DNA from 4 places in the Bacillus cereus group sp. Bce041 genome. Region 3 is predicted to be linked to each of the others. Evidence: riboswitches for the same ligand, from Rfam matches in the RefSeq annotation. Region 3 holds a riboswitch; each other region holds the start of a gene.

Region 1 (5,553 bases), on a different contig from region 3:
TAAATCGTTAACATTTTCAAGACCGACTGATAACCGAAGTAATGAATTAGAGATTCCTCTTTTATCACGAGCTTCTTGCGACAGTGCTGCATGTGACATTTTTGCTGGATAAGAAAGAATTGACTCTACAGCTCCTAAACTAACTGCAAAAACAGGCAATTTTACTTTTGATAAAAATTTGCGGAGTGCATCTTCTGACTGCAAAGTAAACGATAAGACCGCTCCAGCTGATGTTGCTTGAGATTGTTGAATATCAAATCCGAGATGAGTTTGTAATCCCGGATAATAGACATTTTTTACTTTAGAGTGCTCTTGTAAATAATGTGCGATTTTATTGGCATTTTTAGCTGAATGTTCGAGGCGTACATGCAATGTTTTTAGACCGCGAAGTACGAGAGAACAATCTTGAGGTCCTAAAATAGCACCGAATGCATTTTGTAAAAATCCAAGCTTTTGAGCGAGTTCTGAATCTTTTACTACTGCTAATCCGGCAGTAACATCACTATGACCAGCAATAAATTTTGTAGCACTATGAAGAACGACATCAGCTCCAAGTTCAAGTGGTTTTTGGAATAGTGGTGTCAAAAATGTATTATCAACAAAAGTAAGAGCCCCAATAGATTTTGCGAGTTTAGAAACCTCGCGAATATCTGTCACTTTTAAAAGTGGGTTAGAAGGTGTTTCTACATAAAAGAGCTTTGTATTTGGTTTAATGTTTTGTTTTATTTCTTCTAAATTGGTCATATCAATAAATGTATGTGAAACACCGTAACGGGAGAGTACCTCAGTTATCACTCGGTAAGTGCCTCCGTACACATCTTCTGAAATGAGTACGTGATCACCTTGTGAAAGAAGGAGGAATGCAGTGGAAATCGCTGCAATGCCTGATGCAAAGGCGAATCCTTTTGTTCCGCCTTCTAATAAAGCAATGATATCTTCAAGAGCTTCACGAGTTGGATTTCCTGACCTGCTATAGTCATATTTTCCGAACGTATCTACATCAAACTGGTGAAAAGTTGATGTGTTATAAATAGGAACGTTCACAGCGCCTGTTTGCGAGTCGTGTTTATATTGGTTGTGTAGTAAGAGTGTATCTATAGAATAGCTCATATTCTTACACCTTCTTTTACGAGTTTAATTGCTTGCTTTAAGTCTTGAATTAAATCGTTACTATTTTCAATGCCAACTGAGAATCGAAGAAGACGATTGCATACGCCGTTTGCTGTTCTAATTTCTTCAGGAATATCAGCATGTGTTTGCGTTGCTGGATAAGTCATTAAACTTTCTACACCACCAAGACTTTCGGCAAATGTAATTAAGGATAAAGATTGTAAGAATGGATTAATCCAAGCTTCATCTTTAAGGCGGAATGAGATCATGCCGCCTCTTCCTGGATAAAATACATCTGTCACCCCGTCTTCATCATTTAAATACGCAACAACTGCTTTCGCATTTTCTTCATGTTGCCTCATGCGAAGCGCTAACGTTTTCATACCGCGAATTAATAACCATGAGTCAAATGGGCTTAAAACTGCACCTGATGCATTATGATAATGAGCGATTTCCTCGCAAAGTTCCTTTCCTTTTGCAACGACAAGCCCGCTTAGTACATCGTTATGTCCCCCTAAATATTTCGTTGCGCTATGAAGTACAATGTCAGCACCTTCTGTTAATGGTTGCTGTATATAAGGTGTGTAGAAAGTGTTGTCTACAATAAGGAGTAGTCCGTTCCTTTTCGCTACAGTTGCGACAGCAGCAATATCAGTAACTTGCATTAATGGATTAGTTGGAGTTTCTATGAAAATAGCCTTCGTTTCAGTTGTGATAGCTTGCTCAATTTGTTTAATAGACTGTGTATTTACGTATCTACATCGAACATTCCACTTTTTTTCATGCTCAGAAAATAATCGATACGTTCCCCCGTATAAATCTTCAGATACAATAAGTTCGTCTCCAGAGCGGAATAGAGAAAGGACGAGGAGAACAGCCGCCATCCCTGAACTACAGGCATAACCTTGTTCGCCATATTCTAAGTCTGCGATCGCCTGTTCTAAAAGACCTCGAGTTGGATTGCCAGTTCGTGAATAGTCAAAGCCAGTAGATTTACCAATTCCTTCGTGACGATAAGCGGTTGAGAAATAAACTGGTGGATTAACCGTTCCGGTTGTAGTTTCACTGCGATTTCCGATTTGTGCTAGTTTTGTTTCGATTGTTGACATATGAAAATTCCTCCTTTTTAAATTGAAACATTAAGTGAATATAAAATAAAAAAAGCCTTCTAAGAAGAAGGCTTTCGGTTTGAATAGAGTCTTCTTCTCATCTGTCAAATCTTTCACAATTTGCTGGAATTAGCACCTTATTAACAAAATGTTAATGGTTGCTGAGGCGTCACAGGGCCAGTCCCTCTACCTCTCTAGATAAGAATGTTCGTATGAAATTTTTATTATGTTTTTAACTTTACAATAAAATATAACTGAATTGCAACTTTATTTTAAATAATTTTTATTTTTCCGCAAGTGTCATTGACTTTTACTTTTGTGCATGCTAAATTTATTAAAAAATTTACAAACATTGTTAAAAGGGGAACGCATTTCCTTTTAGCTACATAAATAAAATAATAAAGACAACTCTTATTGAGAGCGGTGGAGGGAAAGGCCCTGTGAAACCCGGCAACCTTCAAACGAAATGTTTGAAACGGTGCTAATACCTGCAAAACGAATGTTTTGCATAATAAGAGGAGGAACGATTATGTCCCCCTCTTCAAAGTGAAGAGGGGGTTTTTATATTGATAGAAATGAGGGAGAGTCGTGAAATTACTAGATTTATTATCAAAAGGAATTGTAATAGGTGATGGTGCGGTTGGGACGTTATTGCATTCACATGGTTTGCAAAGTAGCTTTGAAGAATTGAATGTATCTGATCCAGACTTAATTATATCGATTCATAAACAATATGTAGCTGCTGGAGCAGATGTAATTCAAACGAATACGTATGGAGCAAATGAGGCGAAATTACGTATGTATGGTTTAGAAAATCAAGTTACAGAAATTAATAGAGCGGCAGTAAAACTAGCGAAAGCATCTGTGACAGATAAAAATGCAATTTTAGGAACAATTGGTGGTATGAAACATATCGGAGCTGTTACAACGACTGATATGGAAAGAGAGTTTATGTTACTTGAACAGGCAGGGGCTTTACTAGAAGAACAGGTTGATGGATTACTATTAGAAACTTTTTACGATGAATTTGAATTACTTCATGCCGTTAAAGTATTGCGTAAGCAAACGAATATTCCAATTGTTGCGCAATTAGCGTTACATGAAGCAGGTACGACTCAAAATGGAAATGATGTCAATGAAATATTAAAGCAACTTATAGATTACGGTGCAAATGTTGTTGGATTGAATTGTCAACTAGGGCCGCTTCATATGACGGAAGCTTTCAAAATGATATCGATTCCTCAAAATGGCTATTTATCAGCATACCCAAATGCAGGCCTCCCGAATTATGTGGATGGACGTTACGTATATGAGGGAAGCCCAGCTTATTTTGAAGCGATGACACCGAGATTTATTGAGCAAGGTATTCGGTTATTGGGTGGTTGTTGTGGTACGACTCCAGAACATATTCAAAGTATGAAGCGCGCTGTTGCGAATATTACCCCTGTAATAGAAAAAGACACGATTCAAAGGCCGAAAGTCGTTCATACGCATGAGAAACGTTCGAAGGCTCACGTCACTCTAGCAGAGAAAGCGAAAAAACAAACGACAGTTGTAGTGGAATTAGATCCACCGAAAACGTTAGATACACAGCGTTTTTTTGAAGGAGCAAGAGCGTTAAAAAGAGCGGGAGCAGATGCTATTACTCTAGCAGATAATTCATTAGCATCGCCTCGTGTTTCTAATATGGCGATGGGTGCGTTATTAACGAAGCATGATATCCCAGTATTGACGCATTTAACGTGTAGAGATCATAACGTCATTGGACTACAATCTCATTTGTTAGGTTTATCGGCGTTAGGGATGGAAGAAGTGTTAGCTTTAACTGGTGATCCAGCGCGCGTTGGTGATTTTCCCGGTGCCACTTCTGTATATGATTTATCCTCTATTGAGCTTATTAAAATGATTAAAGAAATGAACGATGGACGTTCAATTTTAGGGAAATCAATTGGACCGGCGACAAGGTTTTCTGTAGGCGGCGCATTTAATCCTCACGTGAGGCACTTAAAAGCAGCGGTTAAGCGAATGGAACGAAAAATAGATGCTGGAGCGGAGTATTTTTTAACTCAGCCAATTTACGATATCAAGTTAATTGAAGAAGTGTATGAAGCGACAAAGCATTTGGAACAACCTATTTTTATTGGAATTATGCCGTTAGTAAGTAAGCGGAATGCAGATTTTCTTCATTTTGAGGTGCCGGGTATTACTCTTCCTGAAGAAATAAGAGAGAGAATGGATGGACATGAAACAAAAGAGGCAGCAATTGAGGAAGGGATCCGCATTTCACAAGAATTGGTCGACGCAGCGATGAAATATTTTAATGGTATTTATCTTATTACACCATTTTTAAAGTATGAAATTACAGAACATCTTGTTAAATATGTAAGAGAAAAGCAAGAAGTGAAAGAAGGTATTAATTGATGAAGTGTATAGAAGAAAAATTAAAAAATAGCATTTTAATATTAGATGGTGCAATGGGGACAATGATTCAGCAAGAGGATTTAACTGCTGAAGATTTCGGAGGAGAAGAGTACGAGGGCTGTAATGAATATTTAGTGGAAACAAGACCAGACGTTATTTTAAAGATTCATAAAGCTTATATTGAAGCTGGAGCGGATATTATTGAAACAAATACATTTGGGGCAACGAATATTGTACTAAGTGATTATGATCTGTCTCATTTAGATGAAGAACTAAATGAAAAGGCAGCACTTTTGGCGAAGCAAGCTGTTAAAGAAAGCGGGAAGGAAGTATATGTTGCGGGAGCGATGGGACCAACAACGAAAGCAATTAGTGTTACAGGTGGTGTGACTTTTGAAGAATTGATTGAGGCTTATACAAGGCAGGCACGAGGATTATTAAAAGGAGAAGTTGATGTATTACTCGTTGAGACGAGTCAAGATATGCGTAACGTGAAAGCAGCTTATATTGGAATTCAAGCCGCTTTTGAAGAACTGAAAAAAACGGTTCCTATTATGATTTCAGGAACGATTGAGCCAATGGGAACGACTCTGGCTGGGCAAACAATTGAAGCTTTTTATTTATCAGTAGAACATATGAAACCATTATCTGTTGGGTTAAACTGTGCGACTGGTCCGGAGTTTATGAGGGACCATATTCGTTCACTATCTGATTTATCGGAGTGTTACATTTCTTGTTATCCAAATGCAGGTCTTCCTGATGAAGATGGACATTACCATGAATCTCCATCTTCTCTTGCTGAAAAGGTGAAGCGATTTGCTGAAGAAGGATGGATTAATATTATTGGTGGTTGTTGTGGCACGACACCAGAACATATAAAAGCAATGAAATCCGCGCTAGCATCTCTTAGGCC
Region 2 (5,553 bases), on a different contig from region 3:
AAGGAGCATAGTTGCTCCTTTTTTATTTGTTTCGATACATAAGTATCTTCAATGTTTTTTTAGTTTACATTTGTGAAGACTAATTAAAAATTAGTATCCTCCGCCCCAGCAGCTGCATCCTACAATTATTAATAGAATGAATAACACAACTAGTAAAGCGAAACCTCCACCAAAACCACAAGAACCACCGTAACTCATATTTTCTCCTCCTTTTGGTTTGAAAACTAATAGGTAGTTGATCATTTTAACTGGTTCGTATTATACATTATGTATATATCCCTTTTTTGAGCATGTCTACATAAAAATAAGTAAAAGCACTCGTTTAAAGAGTGCTTTAAAATGGATACCAAAAGTTTTGAAATACGTTTAATTTTAAATATACCGCAACAATAAATATGAAAATACCGGCAAATAAAGCGATGAAATCTTCACGTTTCGCCTTACTTGTATAAAACCATGTACGTTTATCCTTCTTTCCAAATCCTCTTAAATCCATTGCATTTGAAACCGTATCTATTCTTTCTAGAGAATGAATGATTAGTGGCCAGAAAATTAAAACACGGTTCTTCATACGAACCCATAAACTTGCTTCTCCTTTTTCAAAAGCCACTCCTCTCGCTTCTTGCGCGTGTTTAATAATTTTATACTCAGACTGGATGTCAGGAATATAACGTAGTGCAATATTTATTGCATATGTAATCTTATAATGAATACCAAGTTTACTTAAGCTACTTACAAATTCGCTTGGATCTGTCGTGTAAATAAAAAGAAGTGTAAATGGTAATAACGTAAAATACTTTAATGAAAGTGTAGCTGCATAAAATAATGTTTCATATGTAATCGTTGCATATCCAACATGTAAAAACGCGGTATATGATTCAGTTAATTCAGATCCATGAGTTGGTGTAATAAATAAAATCATGACAGAGTTTAATAAACTAAATGTAAATATGACACTAAAAACAATTAAAATTTTACGAAATGGAATTTTAGCAATGCTGAGTCCGATACACCCAATAATAAATAATATTAGCAACACCCGAAAATCAAAAAACAAAAAAGTAAGCGTCATACAAAAAATAAATAAAAACAATTTCACTACCCCATCCATACGATGAAAATATGTACTATGCACCTTCCTCCCTCCTATTACTGTCTAAATAAAGCTCCATAAATTTTTCTGGACATGCAATCCCACTAAATTTAATAAGCTTGGTTAAAGAACTCTCTCTTAAGTTGGCTCTTTGTAACGTTTCTTGATCGCCTAATACATCAAACACTGTATTATCCGCAATAATTTTCCCTTCATGTAGAACTACTGCACGGTCTGTATATTCTAGCGCGAGATTCATATCGTGAGTGATAACAACAAATGAAATTCCCTTTTTAGCTAGGTTTTTAATAAACGACATAAATTGTTTATAATGATAATAATCTTGTCCCGCTGTCGGTTCATCTAATATGATAAGCTTAGGATTTGTTGTTAATACAGATGCGATTGTTAGTCTCTTTTTTTGCCCATAGCTTAGTGCTTGAATTGGCCAATTACGAAATGGATATAAACCACAAATTTTTAAAATCCCTTCTACTTTATTCTTAATTTCTTCCTTAGAAAAATTATGTAATGTTAATGTAAATGAAACTTCTTCAAAAACAGTAGGCTGTGTAATCATATGATTTGGATTTTGCATCACGTAAGATATGATTTCCCCACGTTTACGAATAGACCAAGAACTAATATCTTCACCTTTTAACGCAATTTTCCCATTTTTCATTTTGTTTATACCTATAAGACTATGAGCTAATGTTGATTTCCCTGCTCCATTATGTCCTAACAGTGCCACAATTTCTCCTTCATATATTAAAAGGTTTACATTTTCTAATACTTTTTGTTTATTAGGGTATGAAAATGATAAATTCTCCACTTTAAGTAATTCCTTGTTTTTAGCATTCCTTTCTAATATGACTTGTTTCTCCATCCACTCTTTTATAACGTTGCTTACCTTTTCTTTTTGAAGGTTTTCCATTGGATATATTACGTCATTATTACGATCAAAATGTAATCTCTTTAATGCTTCGATGTAAATAGGCTCTCTTAAGCCAATACGTGGTAATATATTTGACGCTAAGATTTCTTTTGGTGTTCCCATCGCAATGACTTTACCTTCATCAATTAATATAACTTTGTCTAAATCCAGTTTTAAAATTTCTTCTATCCTATGTTCGATAATAACAATCGTTTTATTATACTGCTCATGTATATCTTTCATAAGTTCTATCGTATGTATGGCGCTTAGTGGATCTAAGTTCGCTAATGGTTCATCGAACAATAATATATCCGCATTTGTTGTTAATAAACCAGCAAGAGAAACTGTTTGCTTTTGGCCTCCTGATAATTCATGTGGACTTTGTTTATGAAACGTATGCATCTTCACCTTTCTTAATGAGTCCGAAACAATCTTTTTCATGTTATCTTGCTTTACACATTCATTTTCTAAATAAAAAGCTACATCTTCTTCTACTGTCAGACCAATAAATTGAGCATCTTGATCTTGTAAAATTGTTCCTACCTGTTTACTTTGTTCAAAAATACTTCCTTCCCTTGGGTCTTTACCGGCAATTAAAACGTTACCTGTGCTATTCCCTTCGTAAGAAAATGGGATTAGCCCATTTATACAATGAGCTAATGTCGACTTTCCTGAACCACTTCGTCCAGCAATTAGCACTTTTTCCCCAGGGTATATATGAAAGGTAATATCACTTAAAGTAGGCTGCGCAGCATGCCCATATTGAAAGGTGAATTGTTCAAACGAAATAATTGGTTGCATGTTAACATCCCTACTTTTCAATTTTTAAATGTGTATGTTTCTTATTGGATTTCGCCAAACCAATTGTAAGTGGCAATCCAAGTACTAAGAAAACGATGACATCGGAAATTGTTGCTCCTAATACTTGTATAACAATTTTGTCAAATGGTTCTCCCATCACAATAATATCGAATGCCCCAGCAAATATAATAGCAATGACAATACCAACTAGCCCAGTAATTGCTAAATAAGAAATATCCCCCTTGTTAAACGACCCGTTTTTCACACTAAAACCAACTCTTTTTTGAATAAGCCCCATTGAAAAACCAATAATTCCTGAACTAATAACCCATCCCCACCAAATACCCCATCCAGCAATCGTATCTGTTACGGTATGACCGATAAGTCCGATTAACAGTCCTGCCACTGGACCAAATAATGCTCCAAAAACAGTTAATATAGCTAATGCTGGTTTAATAAATGTATTCGGTGCAATAGAAAATCCCCAAAGTCCTAATATCCCGTATAATGCTGCTCCAATACCGATTGCTACTACTAACTTTGTTGATAATTTATTCATGACAATTCCCCTCTCATATTAGTCAACTTTTATTACTCTATATTTAATTTAAAAATGAATTATGCATCGACACTCCCTTTCTATACAACAAAAAAATGACCTCTTACATAAGAGGTCACTTTCTTTCACTTTCAAGAATCCTCTTATCTTTCAAAAAACACATCGTGTCCTCTGCGGAATTAGCACCTTCCTATAAAATTGCATAGGGGTTGCTGAGGTTTCTTAGGGCCGTTCCCTCCACCTCTCTGGATAAGTATTAATTTGTAATTCGTATTATGGCACTAAAGAATGTAAATTTCAACACTTTTCTTACTATTTTTATTTTTTATTAAATAGCACGTTTAAATCATTGTATTCTTATCGGAATTATGAAATAATGAATTCAAAATCGTTTCGGGAGGAATGCATTATGAAAGTTATTGGTTTGATTGGAGGATTAAGTTGGGAATCTACATCATTATACTATAAACATATTAATACACTTACACTCTCTCAATACGATCAAAATGCGAAGCTAATTTTATATAGTATGGACTTTGGTGAAGTAACTACTTTATTACAAAACCATCAATATGAAGAAGTGAAAAATGAACTAGTTACAGTTGCAAAGAAAGTTGAAAAATCTGGGGCTGAATGTTTATTAATGTGTTCAAATACTGTACATCTATTTGCCGAGGAGGTAGAACAAGCAATATCTATCCCGCTTCTTCACATTGGTGATGTAAGTGCTAAAGAAATGGTAGAACAGAATATAAAACGTATCGGACTATTAGGAACAAAACAAACGATGGAGCAAGATTTCTATAAATCACGATTAGCGAAATATAACATTGAGACAATTATCCCAAATGACGAGGAAAGAACTTTTATCCACCATGTCATATTAGATGAATTAAGTAGAGGGATCATTTCAGAAACATCTAAAAAAAGGTTATTACAAATTACAAAATCATTAATTCAAAACGGTGCTGAAGGTATATTATTAGGCTGCACTGAAATACCTTTACTCATCTCCCAAAATGATCTTACTGTTCCCGTTTTTGATACTGCTTTTTTACATGCAAATACTGCTGTACAATTTGCTGGATAAGAATACACAAGCATAAAGGTGAGAACCTCTATGCTTGTATACAGTTACGACTATTTATCCCGCTATTTGCAGGCAGTAAAGCCCCACCAATTAAAGTTTTACTTTATTTAAAAGAGATTCAATAACTGCAATCGCTTCTTTTGAACCACCACATTCTAAAAAGCTATCATTAAGTTTTCTTATACCATATTTATACTTTTCATTTGAAAGTACATCTGTTACGGCCTCTTTTAAAGTGTGTACATTAACATGTTCTTTCAATAGTCTATGTGCCGCTTCAAGCTCAGTTAATCTTTGCGCTATCATTGGCTGATCTTTATCATGCGGTATTATTACAAATGGGACATTATAATGAATGGCATCGTGTACACTATTCATACCACCATGTGTAATAAAAACATCTGCTTCATTTAATATTTCTGATTGAGGTACGTATGGAGCAATTATAAAATTATCTGGTGCTTCCTTAATTTTAGAAATATCATTTCTATCACCAATTGCCATTACAACTATCCCATCAAAATCTGAAAAAGTATCAATACAAGTATTAAAGAATGGTTCGAGTCCTTCAAGCAGTGTTCCCATTGAAATATAAATAACTTTCTTTTCTTTAAGTGATTCCAGTGGAAACTTTATATTTGTTTTACGCTTTGAAATACTCGGTCCAATAAAAATGTTATTTTCCCCGAACGATTCGCTATTAGGTTGGAAATAACGACTTGTGTATACGAGACAAACATCACCCTTATTATTCATAAATTGAAGATTATTCTTTGGTTTTACTCCAAATTTATGTTCCATCTGATTTAGTAATTTTTCAGAGATTTCCTCTGGTTGAAATGGCATATCTGCATTTGGATGAAAAGGTAATGTCTTCAAAAATTCTGGCGGAATTAAAAATATAGGTGAGGACACTACACCTGGAACTTGTAAATATTCCTTTACTAACTCTCCTGCGCCAAATATATCATAAATTACGAAATCAAAATTTATACTTTCATATAATTGTTTCGTAATTTCTAATATATATAAAGAAGTTTGAACATGCACATGAAAGAAAGCATTTAACCCAGATG
Region 3 (5,553 bases):
GGTTCACTAAGTAATCCTTTTACATTTTCCGGAGGAACGTTCGGAATAATGAAGTTTTGCGAGTTACATGTACGAATTTGTCCATTTCCATATTGCTTTGCGATTCTTGCAATCTCAAACATTTCTTCTGCATGTAAACGACCTACCGGTACATTAAAACCTACATATTTTAATCCCTTTTGTTTTTGGTCTTGAACACCATAAAAATAGCCTGCATTCCATCCTTTGAGTGCACTTTCCCCTTTACTTTGTAAAGGCCCTGTATACTCTATTAGTTTCTCTTTAAATTTCTCTGCTCCCCAGTCCGCAACAAGAAATTTCAACCGAGCTAAATGACGTTTTTCACGATATCCAAAATCACGGAATATAGTAGCAATCGCAATCGCCACCGCCTTCACTTCTTCTGGTAAAACGAATACATCTAATTCATCAGCTAAATACGGTCGAGCTGATAATCCTCCACCTACTTTTATATGAAAACCAACTTTTTTCTCACCATCTATTTCTTTCGTTGCAGGCGTAAATGCAACACAGTTAATTTCTGCGTTGGCTGAATTATAAATATTAGAACTAATAGACATTTTAAATTTACGTGGCAAGTTAGAAAACTCTTCATTATGTTGGAAGTAATCATATACTTCTTTCACAATATGCGTTGTATCGAATAGTTCATTTGCATCAATGCCAGCAAGCGGATTACCTGTAATATTCCGCGTTATATCACCACAAGCCCCCGCTGAAGATAACCCAACTCTTGCTAATCTTTTAAAAATATCTGGAATTTGCTGAATTTCTAACCAGTGAAACTGAATCGCCTGTCTCGTCGTAATATCTATTACATCACGTCCATAATCTTCAGCGATAGAAGCAAGTACTTCTGCCTGTGCATTTGTAATAATCCCTGACGGAATATTTACCCGCATCATAAAATAACCAGCTTCTTTCGGTCTTTGTAAATACAAGCCTGCCCATTTAAAGGCATCCCACTCTTCTTTCGGAATAGATTCGAAACCATTTTCCGCATAGTAAGGAATATCATTAAAAATTTCTAAGCCATCTTTTTCTAATTTATTTTTCTCGGTCTGATTTAATTTTTCATTGTTAGCCCATACTTTTTCATAACTCATTGTTTATCCCCCTATATAAAACTACGCTCTTGTAAGTACTTCACGATTTGTTCTGCACATTCTTCAATAGAATATTTGTGCGTTTCTACAATTAATTCCGCTTGCTCTGGCTCTTCATAAGGCGAATCAATACCTGTGAAATCCTTAATATCACCTTTTCTTGCCTTTTTATAAAGTCCCTTCGGATCACGTTTCTCACACTCTTCAATCGGACACTTCACAAAAATTTCAATAAATTCATCTGCCGCTAATAAATCTCTTACTTGTTTGCGGTCTACTCGAAATGGTGAAATAAATGCTGTAAGGACAACTGCTCCTTGGTCTACAAATAACTTTGCCACTTCGCCAATACGTCTTATATTTTCCATGCGATCACTTTCAGAAAATCCTAAGTCTTTATTTAAACCGTGGCGAATGTTATCCCCATCCAGCACATAATTTCCAATATTCTTTTCAAACAGTTTACGAGCGACCGCATTCGCTACTGTAGATTTACCCGAAGCTGATAAACCAGTAAACCAAATTACAAAACTATGATGTCCATTCTTCACTCTTCTCTCATCTTTTGAAACCGAAGCTGTATGCCAAGTAATATTCGTATCCATCTCGTTCTCTCCCTATTCTGTTACTACTTCTTTTTTCAAGCCTTTAATTAGCACTTCCACTACTTCTTTACGACTAAATGTACTTGGTGGAATCTCACCGTTTCTTAATAATTCTCTTACTTTCGTACCCGATAAAATAACATGATCTTCTTTTCCGTGCGGACATGTTTTCGTTGAAGCCATCGCTTCACATTTCGTGCAGTAAAAACTATGTTCAAAGAATAGTGGTGTAATTCCTAACTCTTCTATCGTAAAATTTGTGAAGATTTCTTGCGCTTCATACGTTCCGTAATAATCTCCTACTCCAGCATGATCACGCCCTACTATAAAGTGGGTACATCCAAAATTCTTTCTTACTAACGCATGAAATATCGCTTCCCTTGGTCCTGCGTAACGCATGGCAGCAGGAAATACACTTAAAAAGACACGATTTTTCGGATAATAGTTTTGAAGAAGTACTTCATAGCTTTCCATTCTTACATCAGCAGGAATATCATCCGATTTCGTTTCTCCGACGAGCGGATTTAAAAAGAGACCATCTACAATTTCAAGAGCAGATTTTTGAATATACTCATGGGCACGATGTACCGGGTTTCTCGTTTGAAATCCGACCACTGTTTTCCACCCACGTTTTTTAAATGCTTCCCTCGTTTCAATTGGGTCTAAATGATAAGAAGGAAATTGATTATTTTCAAAGCGTTTTGTTAGAATAATAGTTCCTCCAACGTAAACGTTTGGTCGTTCATATAATTTTTTCACTCCTGGATGAGCCTCATCCGTTGTTTTATATACAAGTAACGCTTCTTTTTCTTTATCTGGTACAAAAATATCTTCTATTTGAATGACACCGTATATATTTCCATTGCTGACAAGCTTTACTTCCTCTCCAGCCTTCAGGCTTTCTGCGACTTTTTCTGTTACCGGTAATGTAATCGGTATACTCCACACACTACCATTTGCTAAACGAAGCGTTTCTACAACAGAATCATAATCTTCCTTCCCTAAAAAACCAGTAAGGGGGCTATATCCACCTGTCGCCAATAGTTCTAAATCACTTAACGCAATATTGTCTAATTTAATTTCTTTTTCAATTTGTGATACGTCATATGTCTCATCTATACGGTTTACTAATTCGTTTACTATGCTCATTTTTCTATATCCTCTCTTAGCTTTATTTCAAGATTCATCTTATTGGTAATGAAGACCACATTCAGTTTTCACTTTTCCAGCCCATCTACCATCTCTTGAATCGCCACCATCCCCTACAGGTAACGTACATTTCTCACACCCAATACTTGGATAGCCAACATCATGCAACGGGTTATACGGCAAGCTATGTTTGTATACATATCGCCAAACTTCTTTCCACGTCCAATGAATGAGTGGACAAACTTTAATAGATTGAAAACGATGATCTTGATTTATAAACTTTGTATGCTTACGTGTTTCTGATTGTTCCCTTCTTAAGCCCGATATCCATGCTTTTTCCACGACTAATGATTTTTCTAAAGGTAAAATTTTTCTAATCTTACAACAAAGATTCGGATTGCTCTCCCACAGTTTTTCACCATGCAACTTCGCCTGTTCATCAAGTGTAAGTTCTGGCTGTTTTTCTATAATATTCAATGAAGGAAATCGTTCCCGCACTTTTTGAATTAATTCATACGTTTCTTGAAAATGAACATTTGTATCCAAAAATACAACTTTAGCAGATGGATTTACTTGGTTTATAATGTGCAGCAATACCATACCTTCCACCCCAAAGCTACATGCGTAGACAACCTCATCTTTATATTCTTTATAAGCCCAATTTAATACTGATAACGCACCTTTTGTTTCATCTTCTTCCGAAAACGAAACAACATTTTCTTCCCACGTTTCATACGTCAACATGTTTTTTCCCCCTGTAAAAGCAAAAAGACGGTTTTAACCTAATGAAAATAGGTTAAAACCGCCTCTAGTTTTTCTAGTCAGCGCTTTTCACTTTAAACGTACTTTTTCACTTTTCTCTAACTGAATTACTTTTCCATCTTGCACAACAATTGTAATTGAACCATATTTCATATCAGCAAGCATCGCTTCAATCTTCTCGGATACTTCATCAAAATGTTCCCGTACACTCACGCGAACAGCCCCCCTTTTTATTCATAAAAAAAATCTTTCCCATTTCGAAAAGACTGTTCGGTAATATATTTTACCTTATCTTTCAAAATGGATCCCATTTTGCTGGATTTAGCACCTTGCTTTCTATAAGCAGGTTGCCGAGCTTCTTCGGGCCAGTTCCCTCCGCTTCTCTTGATAAGCTTTGTATTTGTATTTTATCACAATTCTGATTTTTTTCAATCCTAGTTTTCCGATATATTTTAATTATTTTATTTTATAAAAAAGGAATTGTCCATTCGAACAACTCCTTTTCCTATTTAGACAAGCTCTTTAATACGTATGCGATCGTTCCCAATAATATTTTCATATGTTTCGCGTTCCACAACTACTTGCGATGTTCCGCCTTTTGCAAAGACAACGGCTGGTCTTCGAATCCGATTGTAATTATTCGCCATCGAGTACCCGTATGCTCCTGTACAGGAAACTGCTAGTAAATCAGAAGCAGCGACTTTCGGTAAATGAATATCCCAAATCAACATGTCTCCACTCTCACAGCATTTCCCAGCAATCGAAACGAGTTCCTCATTCTCATCATTCCCTCGATTCGCTAACATCGCTTCATAACGCGCACTATATAAAGCAGGTCTTAAATTATCTGTCATTCCACCATCGACTGATACATATTTCCGAATACCAGGAATATCTTTCACAGATCCAACTGTATAAATTGTTGTCCCAGCATCACCTACAATGCTACGGCCTGGCTCAATCCATATTTCTGGCAATGGATATTCACATACAGTAAATTGTTCTCTCACTGCACTTGTTACAGCTCGCACATATGTCTCAAGAGTTAATGGTGTATCTGACTCTGTGTAACGTATTCCAAATCCCCCGCCTACATTTAACACTTTTACTACATAGTTTGTTTGCTCTCTCACTTCTTCTAAAAATTGGCGAAGAACTTCAATTGCTCGAACAAAACCAGCTGTTTCAAATATTTGCGACCCAATATGTGAATGGATCCCTAGCACATTATAATTTGATTTTTGTAAAGCAAATCCAATTGCCTGCATCGCTTGACCGTTTGAAACACCAAATCCAAATTTCGAATCATCTTGACCTGTTGTAATATATTCATGTGTGTGCGCCTCTACTCCAGGCGTTACACGAATTAATATGTTCACAAATTTCCCATGTTGCATCGCTAAATCGTGTAAAACTTCTAATTCAAAGAAATTATCTACGACAAAACAACCGATATTCGCCTGAAGAGCCATCACTATTTCTTCTTCTGTTTTATTATTTCCATGAAAATGAATACGTGATGCCGGAAATCCTGCTTGGAGCGCAGTATATAATTCTCCCCCAGAAACAACGTCTAATGACATACTCTCTTCACGAGCTACTCGGCACATCTCCATGCACAAGAACGCCTTGCTTGCATATGCTACTTGATAAGAGAAACCACTTTCTTTAAAAGCACGATGAAATGCTCGGCATTTTCCTCGAATAGACTCTTCATCGTATACATAAAGTGGTGTTCCGTATTGCTTTGCTAGCTGCGTCGTATCGCACCCTCCAATTTCTAAGTGTCCTTGCCCATTAATTCGGCTTGTGCCGTGTAAATACATTTAAATTCCTCCCTTATTTCCTCTAAAACTCATAACCCCAATCTTCTATTCATTGCAGCACGCTTTTAGATAGACAAAAAACGC
Region 4 (5,553 bases), on a different contig from region 3:
CATTTTATTTGTATAATTCTGGACGGCGATCCGCAAAAACTGGAATTCCTTTACGTACTTCTTTAATTTTCTCGAATTCAAGCTCTCCAAATAAAATTGATTCCTCTTCATTCGCCTCTACTACAACTTCACCCCAAGGATCCACAATTAAAGAATGACCTGCAAACACATTATTCGGATCCTTCCCTGCTCTATTACACGCAACAACATAACACTGATTTTCAACTGCTCTTGCTTGCAATAGCAAACGCCAATGTGCTAAACGAACTAATGGCCATTCAGCTACAACAAATAATACTTTTGCCCCTTTAGCAGTATGAACACGCATCCACTCTGGAAAACGAATATCATAACAAATTGTTCCAGCGCATTCAACATCATCTAGCTTAAATTCGCCCGTACCATTACCAGCTATTAAATATTTATGTTCATCCATAAGCTGAAATAAATGTACTTTACTATATTCGTTGACTAACTGTCCTTCATTATTTACAACATACATCGTATTTGTAACGCCTTGCTCTGTTTGCTTTGCTATGGACCCACCAACAATATGTACATCATATCGCTTCGCCCATTCTATTAACTTTTCTTTCATTTCCACTCCATCCCTATCTGCAATTTCAGAAAGTCTCGTTAAATCATATCCTGTTGTCCATAGTTCTGGTAAGACGATAACATCTGGCCTTTCCTTCATAGCTTCACTTATTTTATTTTTAGCATTCTCAATATTTTTTTCTACATCTCCAAAAACAATATCCATTTGAATACATGCGACTTTCATTTTTTCAGCCCCATTCTTATTTTTCTCTTTACAAAATACTGGAAAGATTATATCATTTGTCACTAGAATTGTAACAACTTTCAAAAGAGGTGGAAAGTATGAAATTATTTCAACCTTCTGAGATAGTAACATCATTGCCAACACAATTTTTCGCTTCACTTGTTGCAAAAGTTAACAAAGTCGTTGCAGCTGGTCACGATGTTATTAATCTAGGTCAAGGTAATCCAGATCAACCAACACCGCAGCATATCGTAAAAGCTTTACAAGATGCTGCCGAAAAGACCATTCATCATAAATATCCGCCATTTCGCGGACATGAAAGCTTAAAGGAAGCCGTGGCTACATTCTATAAACGTGAATATGGCGTCGAATTAAACCCAAAAACTGAAGTTGCTATTTTATTTGGTGGGAAGGCTGGACTAGTAGAATTACCGATTTGTTTTACAAATCCTGGTGATACGATTCTCGTTCCGGATCCAGGTTATCCAGATTATTTATCCGGGGTTGCTTTAGCAAAAGCACACTTTGAAAGAATGCCACTTATTGCAGAAAATAACTTTTTACCAGATTATACGAACATTGATGACTCTATTGCAGAGCGTGCAAAATTAATGTTTTTAAACTATCCAAATAATCCTACCGGTGCTACTGCATCAAAAGATTTTTTTGATGAAACCATTCACTTTGCTAATAAACATAATATATTAGTTGTTCACGATTTTGCTTATGGCGCTATCGGATTTGATGGTCAAAAACCTGTTAGTTTCTTGCAAGCAGATGGTGCGAAAGATATAGGAATTGAAATTTACACATTATCAAAAACTTTCAATATGGCTGGCTGGCGCATCGCTTTTGCTGTAGGGAATGAAAGTGTGATTGAAACAATTAACCTATTACAAGATCATATGTATGTTAGTATATTCGGTGCAGTTCAAGATGCTGCTCGAGAAGCGCTATTAAGTTCACAGTCTTGTGTAATAGACCTTGTAAATAGTTACGAATCTCGAAGAAACGCTCTTATTTCAGCCTGTCACTCAATTGGTTGGAATGTAGACATTCCAACAGGATCATTCTTTGCATGGCTTCCCGTTCCAAAAGGATATACCTCTGAGCAATTTTCTAATATTTTACTAGAAAAAGCACATGTCGCAGTTGCTCCTGGTGTTGGATTTGGTGAGCATGGCGAAGGGTATGTCCGTGTTGGTCTCTTACATACAGAAGATAGATTACGAGAAGCCATTAATCGAATTGATAAATTAAATTTTTTCAAAAAGTAATTGACAACACGAAAAATATCTGACAAAATTCAGTTATCTTAAAAATTTAAACATTTCTAAATACTTCTTATCAAGAGCAGGTGGAGGGACGAGCCCGACGAAACCCGGCAACCGATCTACAATTGTAGACACGGTGCTAATTCTCGCAGCATTATGCTGACAGATAAGGAGCTGGTTGTAAAAAAACCTCTCCTTAGCTGAGAGGTTTTTTTATTTAACTAGGAGGTTATAACAATGAGCGGAATAATAGCGACGTATTTGATCCATGACGGTTCACATAACTTAGAAAAAAAAGCTGAGCAAATTGCACTTGGTTTAACAATTGGCTCTTGGACTCATTTGCCACACTTATTACAAGAACAATTAAAACAGCATAAAGGCAATGTCATTCATGTTGAGGAATTAGCTGAACATGAACATACCAATTCGTATTTACGTAAAAAAGTAAAACGCGGAATTATTAAAATCGAATATCCGTTATTAAACTTCAGTCCAGATTTACCAGCAATTTTAACGACTACATTTGGAAAACTATCCCTTGATGGCGAAGTAAAATTAATTGACTTAACTTTTTCAGACGAGTTAAAAAAACATTTTCCTGGTCCAAAATTCGGGATAGATGGTATTCGAAACCTTTTACAAGTGCATGATCGTCCCCTTTTAATGAGTATTTTTAAAGGAATGATTGGACGAAATATTGGGTATTTAAAAACGCAATTACGCGATCAAGCAATTGGTGGTGTAGATATAGTAAAAGATGATGAAATATTATTTGAAAATGCATTAACACCACTTACGAAACGCATTGTATCTGGAAAAGAAGTTTTACAATCCGTATATGAAACATACGGACATAAAACGTTATATGCCGTAAATTTAACAGGACGAACTTTTGATTTAAAAGAAAATGCTAAACGTGCAGTGCAAGCTGGAGCTGATATTCTATTATTTAACGTATTTGCTTACGGACTAGATGTACTACAATCACTTGCAGAAGATGATGAAATCCCAGTTCCTATTATGGCACATCCTGCTGTAAGTGGTGCTTATTCAGCATCCAAGTTATATGGAGTTTCATCTCCATTATTACTTGGAAAGCTACTACGTTATGCTGGGGCTGACTTTTCATTATTCCCATCTCCATACGGAAGTGTTGCGCTAGAAAAAGAGGAGGCTCTTGCTATCTCAAAATATTTAACTGAAGACGATGCATCTTTCAAGAAGAGCTTTTCTGTTCCGTCTGCTGGTATTCATCCTGGTTTCGTTCCCTTTATTGTACGAGATTTCGGTAAAGATGTTGTTATTAATGCTGGCGGCGGGATACACGGACATCCAAATGGAGCGCAAGGCGGCGGTAAAGCTTTCCGTACTGCAATTGATGCTACTTTGCAAAATAAACCACTCCATGAAGTAGACGACATAAATTTGCATAGTGCACTACAAATATGGGGAAATCCCTCTTATGAGGTGAAATTATGAGTATTCAAGTATTTTGTGATTTCGATGGCACGATTACAAATAATGATAACATTATGTCCATTATGGAAAAATTCGCACCACCAGAAGCCGAAGAAGTAAAGAATAAAATTTTATCACAAGAACTATCCATTCAAGAAGGTGTTTCTCAATTATTTCAATTAATACCTACTAATCTGCACGATGATATTATTCAATTTTTAATAGAAACTGCTGAAATCCGTAGTGGTTTTCATGAGTTTATACAATTCGTAAAGGAAAATAACATTTCTTTTTACGTGATATCAGGTGGAATGGATTTCTTCGTCTATCCACTCTTACAAGGAATCATTCCAAAAGAGCAAATTTATTGTAATGAAACAGACTTTTCAGCAGAGTTTATTACAGTTAAATGGCCTCATTCTTGTGATGATCATTGTCAAAATCATTGCGGATTATGTAAATCATCATTAATCCGTAAATTAAGTGATACAGATGACTTTCATATTGTAATTGGAGATTCTATTACTGATTTACAAGCCGCGAAACAAGCTGATAAAGTATTCGCTCGCGATTTTCTTATTACAAAGTGTGAAGAAAATCATATTGCTTATACACCGTTTGAAACATTTCAAGATGTGCAAGCTGAATTAAAACTTTTGTTGGAGGTGAAGGCATGAAACAACTTTTTCGTCAATGGTATGACTTAAGCGAGATAAAACAAGAGTTAACAACACGAAATTGGTTCCCAGCAACAAGTGGTAATATTTCTATAAAGGTTAGTCATGAACCACTTACTTTTCTTATTACGGCAAGCGGTAAAGATAAAACAAAAACCACTCCAGATGATTTTCTATTAGTAGATCATGTAGGAGTTCCCGTTTTAGAGACTGAATTACGCCCTTCAGCAGAAACAATATTGCATACACACATTTATAACAATACGAATGCCGGTTGCGTACTTCATGTTCATACAACCGATAATAATGTCATCACAAATTTATATAGTGATGCAGTCACCCTTCAAAATCAAGAAATTATTAAAGCTCTCGATATTTGGGAAGAAGGTGCAACCATTCACATTCCTATTATCGAAAACCATGCCCATATCCCAACACTTGGAGAAAACTTCCGAAAGCATATACAAGGAGATTCGGGTGCAGTATTAATCCGTAACCACGGTATTACCGTATGGGGCCGAGATAGCTTTGATGCAAAGAAGAGATTAGAAGCTTATGAGTTTTTATTCCAATTTCATATAAAACTATTATCAATTCAAGGAGGCGTTTCTAATGGCGCAAATTCGTATTCATGAAGTAAATACTCGTATTGAAAATGAAGTGGAAGTATCTAAATTTCTACAAGAGGAAGGCGTTTTATATGAGAAATGGAATATTTCTAAACTTCCTACTCATTTAAATGAAAATTATTCGTTAACGGATGAAAACAAAGCTGAAATATTAGCTATTTTTTCAAAAGAAATCGCTGATGTTTCAGCACGTCGAGGTTATAAAGCACATGATGTAATCTCACTTTCAAGTAGCACACCTAACCTTGACGAATTATTAATTAATTTCCAAAAGGAACACCATCATACAGATGACGAAGTTCGCTTTATCGTCAGTGGTCACGGCATTTTCGCTATTGAAGGTAAAGATGGGAAATTCTTTGATGTTGAACTTGAGCCAGGCGATTTAATATCTGTTCCTGAAAATGCAAGACATTATTTTACCTTGCAAGATGATCGCCAAGTTGTAGCTATTCGTATTTTTGTGACAACTGAAGGCTGGGTTCCAATCTATTAAGGTAGTTAGTTGAATAAAAGGACTTGGACCCCCTTTTCCAAACTTTTATTCACTCTACATATATACATCCTCCTATGGAACAGGCTTATTTCATTTTGAAATAAGTCTGATTTTTTATTTACTTGAAAGTACCATTTCATCACAAATTTACACCTTAATTTTTCAAGTGCATTTTTCGAACATTTTTTGAACATTTATTGAATTTTTTCTGAAAATTCTGTTTTATATGTGA

What was found. A riboswitch is a leader RNA that binds a small molecule or an ion and turns the genes downstream of it on or off. The one in region 3 is predicted to bind S-adenosylmethionine.
Positions count from the first base shown of each region.
Region 1: another riboswitch for S-adenosylmethionine. It lies ahead of metI (cystathionine gamma-synthase/O-acetylhomoserine thiolyase); the one in region 3 lies ahead of ACUN13_RS08350 (YezD family protein).
Region 2: another riboswitch for S-adenosylmethionine. It lies ahead of ACUN13_RS14865 (ECF-type riboflavin transporter substrate-binding protein); the one in region 3 lies ahead of ACUN13_RS08350 (YezD family protein).
Region 4: another riboswitch for S-adenosylmethionine. It lies ahead of mtnW (2,3-diketo-5-methylthiopentyl-1-phosphate enolase); the one in region 3 lies ahead of ACUN13_RS08350 (YezD family protein).

Region 1 covers NZ_JBQXON010000001.1:511,689-517,241, reverse strand. The annotation lists gene metC (cystathionine beta-lyase) at 1-1,110, opposite strand, end outside; gene metI (cystathionine gamma-synthase/O-acetylhomoserine thiolyase) at 1,107-2,219, opposite strand; SAM riboswitch class I at 2,314-2,424, opposite strand; SAM riboswitch class I at 2,628-2,737, shown strand; gene ACUN13_RS02700 (bifunctional homocysteine S-methyltransferase/methylenetetrahydrofolate reductase) at 2,808-4,640, shown strand; gene metH (methionine synthase) at 4,640-5,553, shown strand, end outside.
Region 2 covers NZ_JBQXON010000004.1:131,306-136,858, reverse strand. The annotation lists gene ACUN13_RS14880 (YjcZ family sporulation protein) at 91-198, opposite strand; gene ACUN13_RS14875 (energy-coupling factor transporter transmembrane component T family protein) at 335-1,135, opposite strand; gene ACUN13_RS14870 (ABC transporter ATP-binding protein) at 1,128-2,828, opposite strand; gene ACUN13_RS14865 (ECF-type riboflavin transporter substrate-binding protein) at 2,839-3,387, opposite strand; SAM riboswitch class I at 3,528-3,643, opposite strand; gene ACUN13_RS14860 (aspartate/glutamate racemase family protein) at 3,797-4,477, shown strand; gene ACUN13_RS14855 (macrolide family glycosyltransferase) at 4,568-5,553, opposite strand, start outside.
Region 3 covers NZ_JBQXON010000002.1:462,479-468,031, forward strand. The annotation lists gene ACUN13_RS08330 (ferredoxin--nitrite reductase) at 1-1,127, opposite strand, end outside; gene cysC (adenylyl-sulfate kinase) at 1,139-1,732, opposite strand; gene sat (sulfate adenylyltransferase) at 1,745-2,881, opposite strand; gene ACUN13_RS08345 (phosphoadenylyl-sulfate reductase) at 2,921-3,625, opposite strand; gene ACUN13_RS08350 (YezD family protein) at 3,713-3,856, opposite strand; SAM riboswitch class I at 3,929-4,037, opposite strand; gene lysA (diaminopimelate decarboxylase) at 4,153-5,469, opposite strand.
Region 4 covers NZ_JBQXON010000001.1:327,541-333,093, forward strand. The annotation lists gene ACUN13_RS01610 (carbon-nitrogen family hydrolase) at 5-868, opposite strand; gene ACUN13_RS01615 (pyridoxal phosphate-dependent aminotransferase) at 883-2,061, shown strand; SAM riboswitch class I at 2,126-2,231, shown strand; gene mtnW (2,3-diketo-5-methylthiopentyl-1-phosphate enolase) at 2,296-3,540, shown strand; gene ACUN13_RS01625 (2-hydroxy-3-keto-5-methylthiopentenyl-1-phosphate phosphatase) at 3,537-4,196, shown strand; gene ACUN13_RS01630 (methylthioribulose 1-phosphate dehydratase) at 4,193-4,831, shown strand; gene ACUN13_RS01635 (1,2-dihydroxy-3-keto-5-methylthiopentene dioxygenase) at 4,809-5,321, shown strand.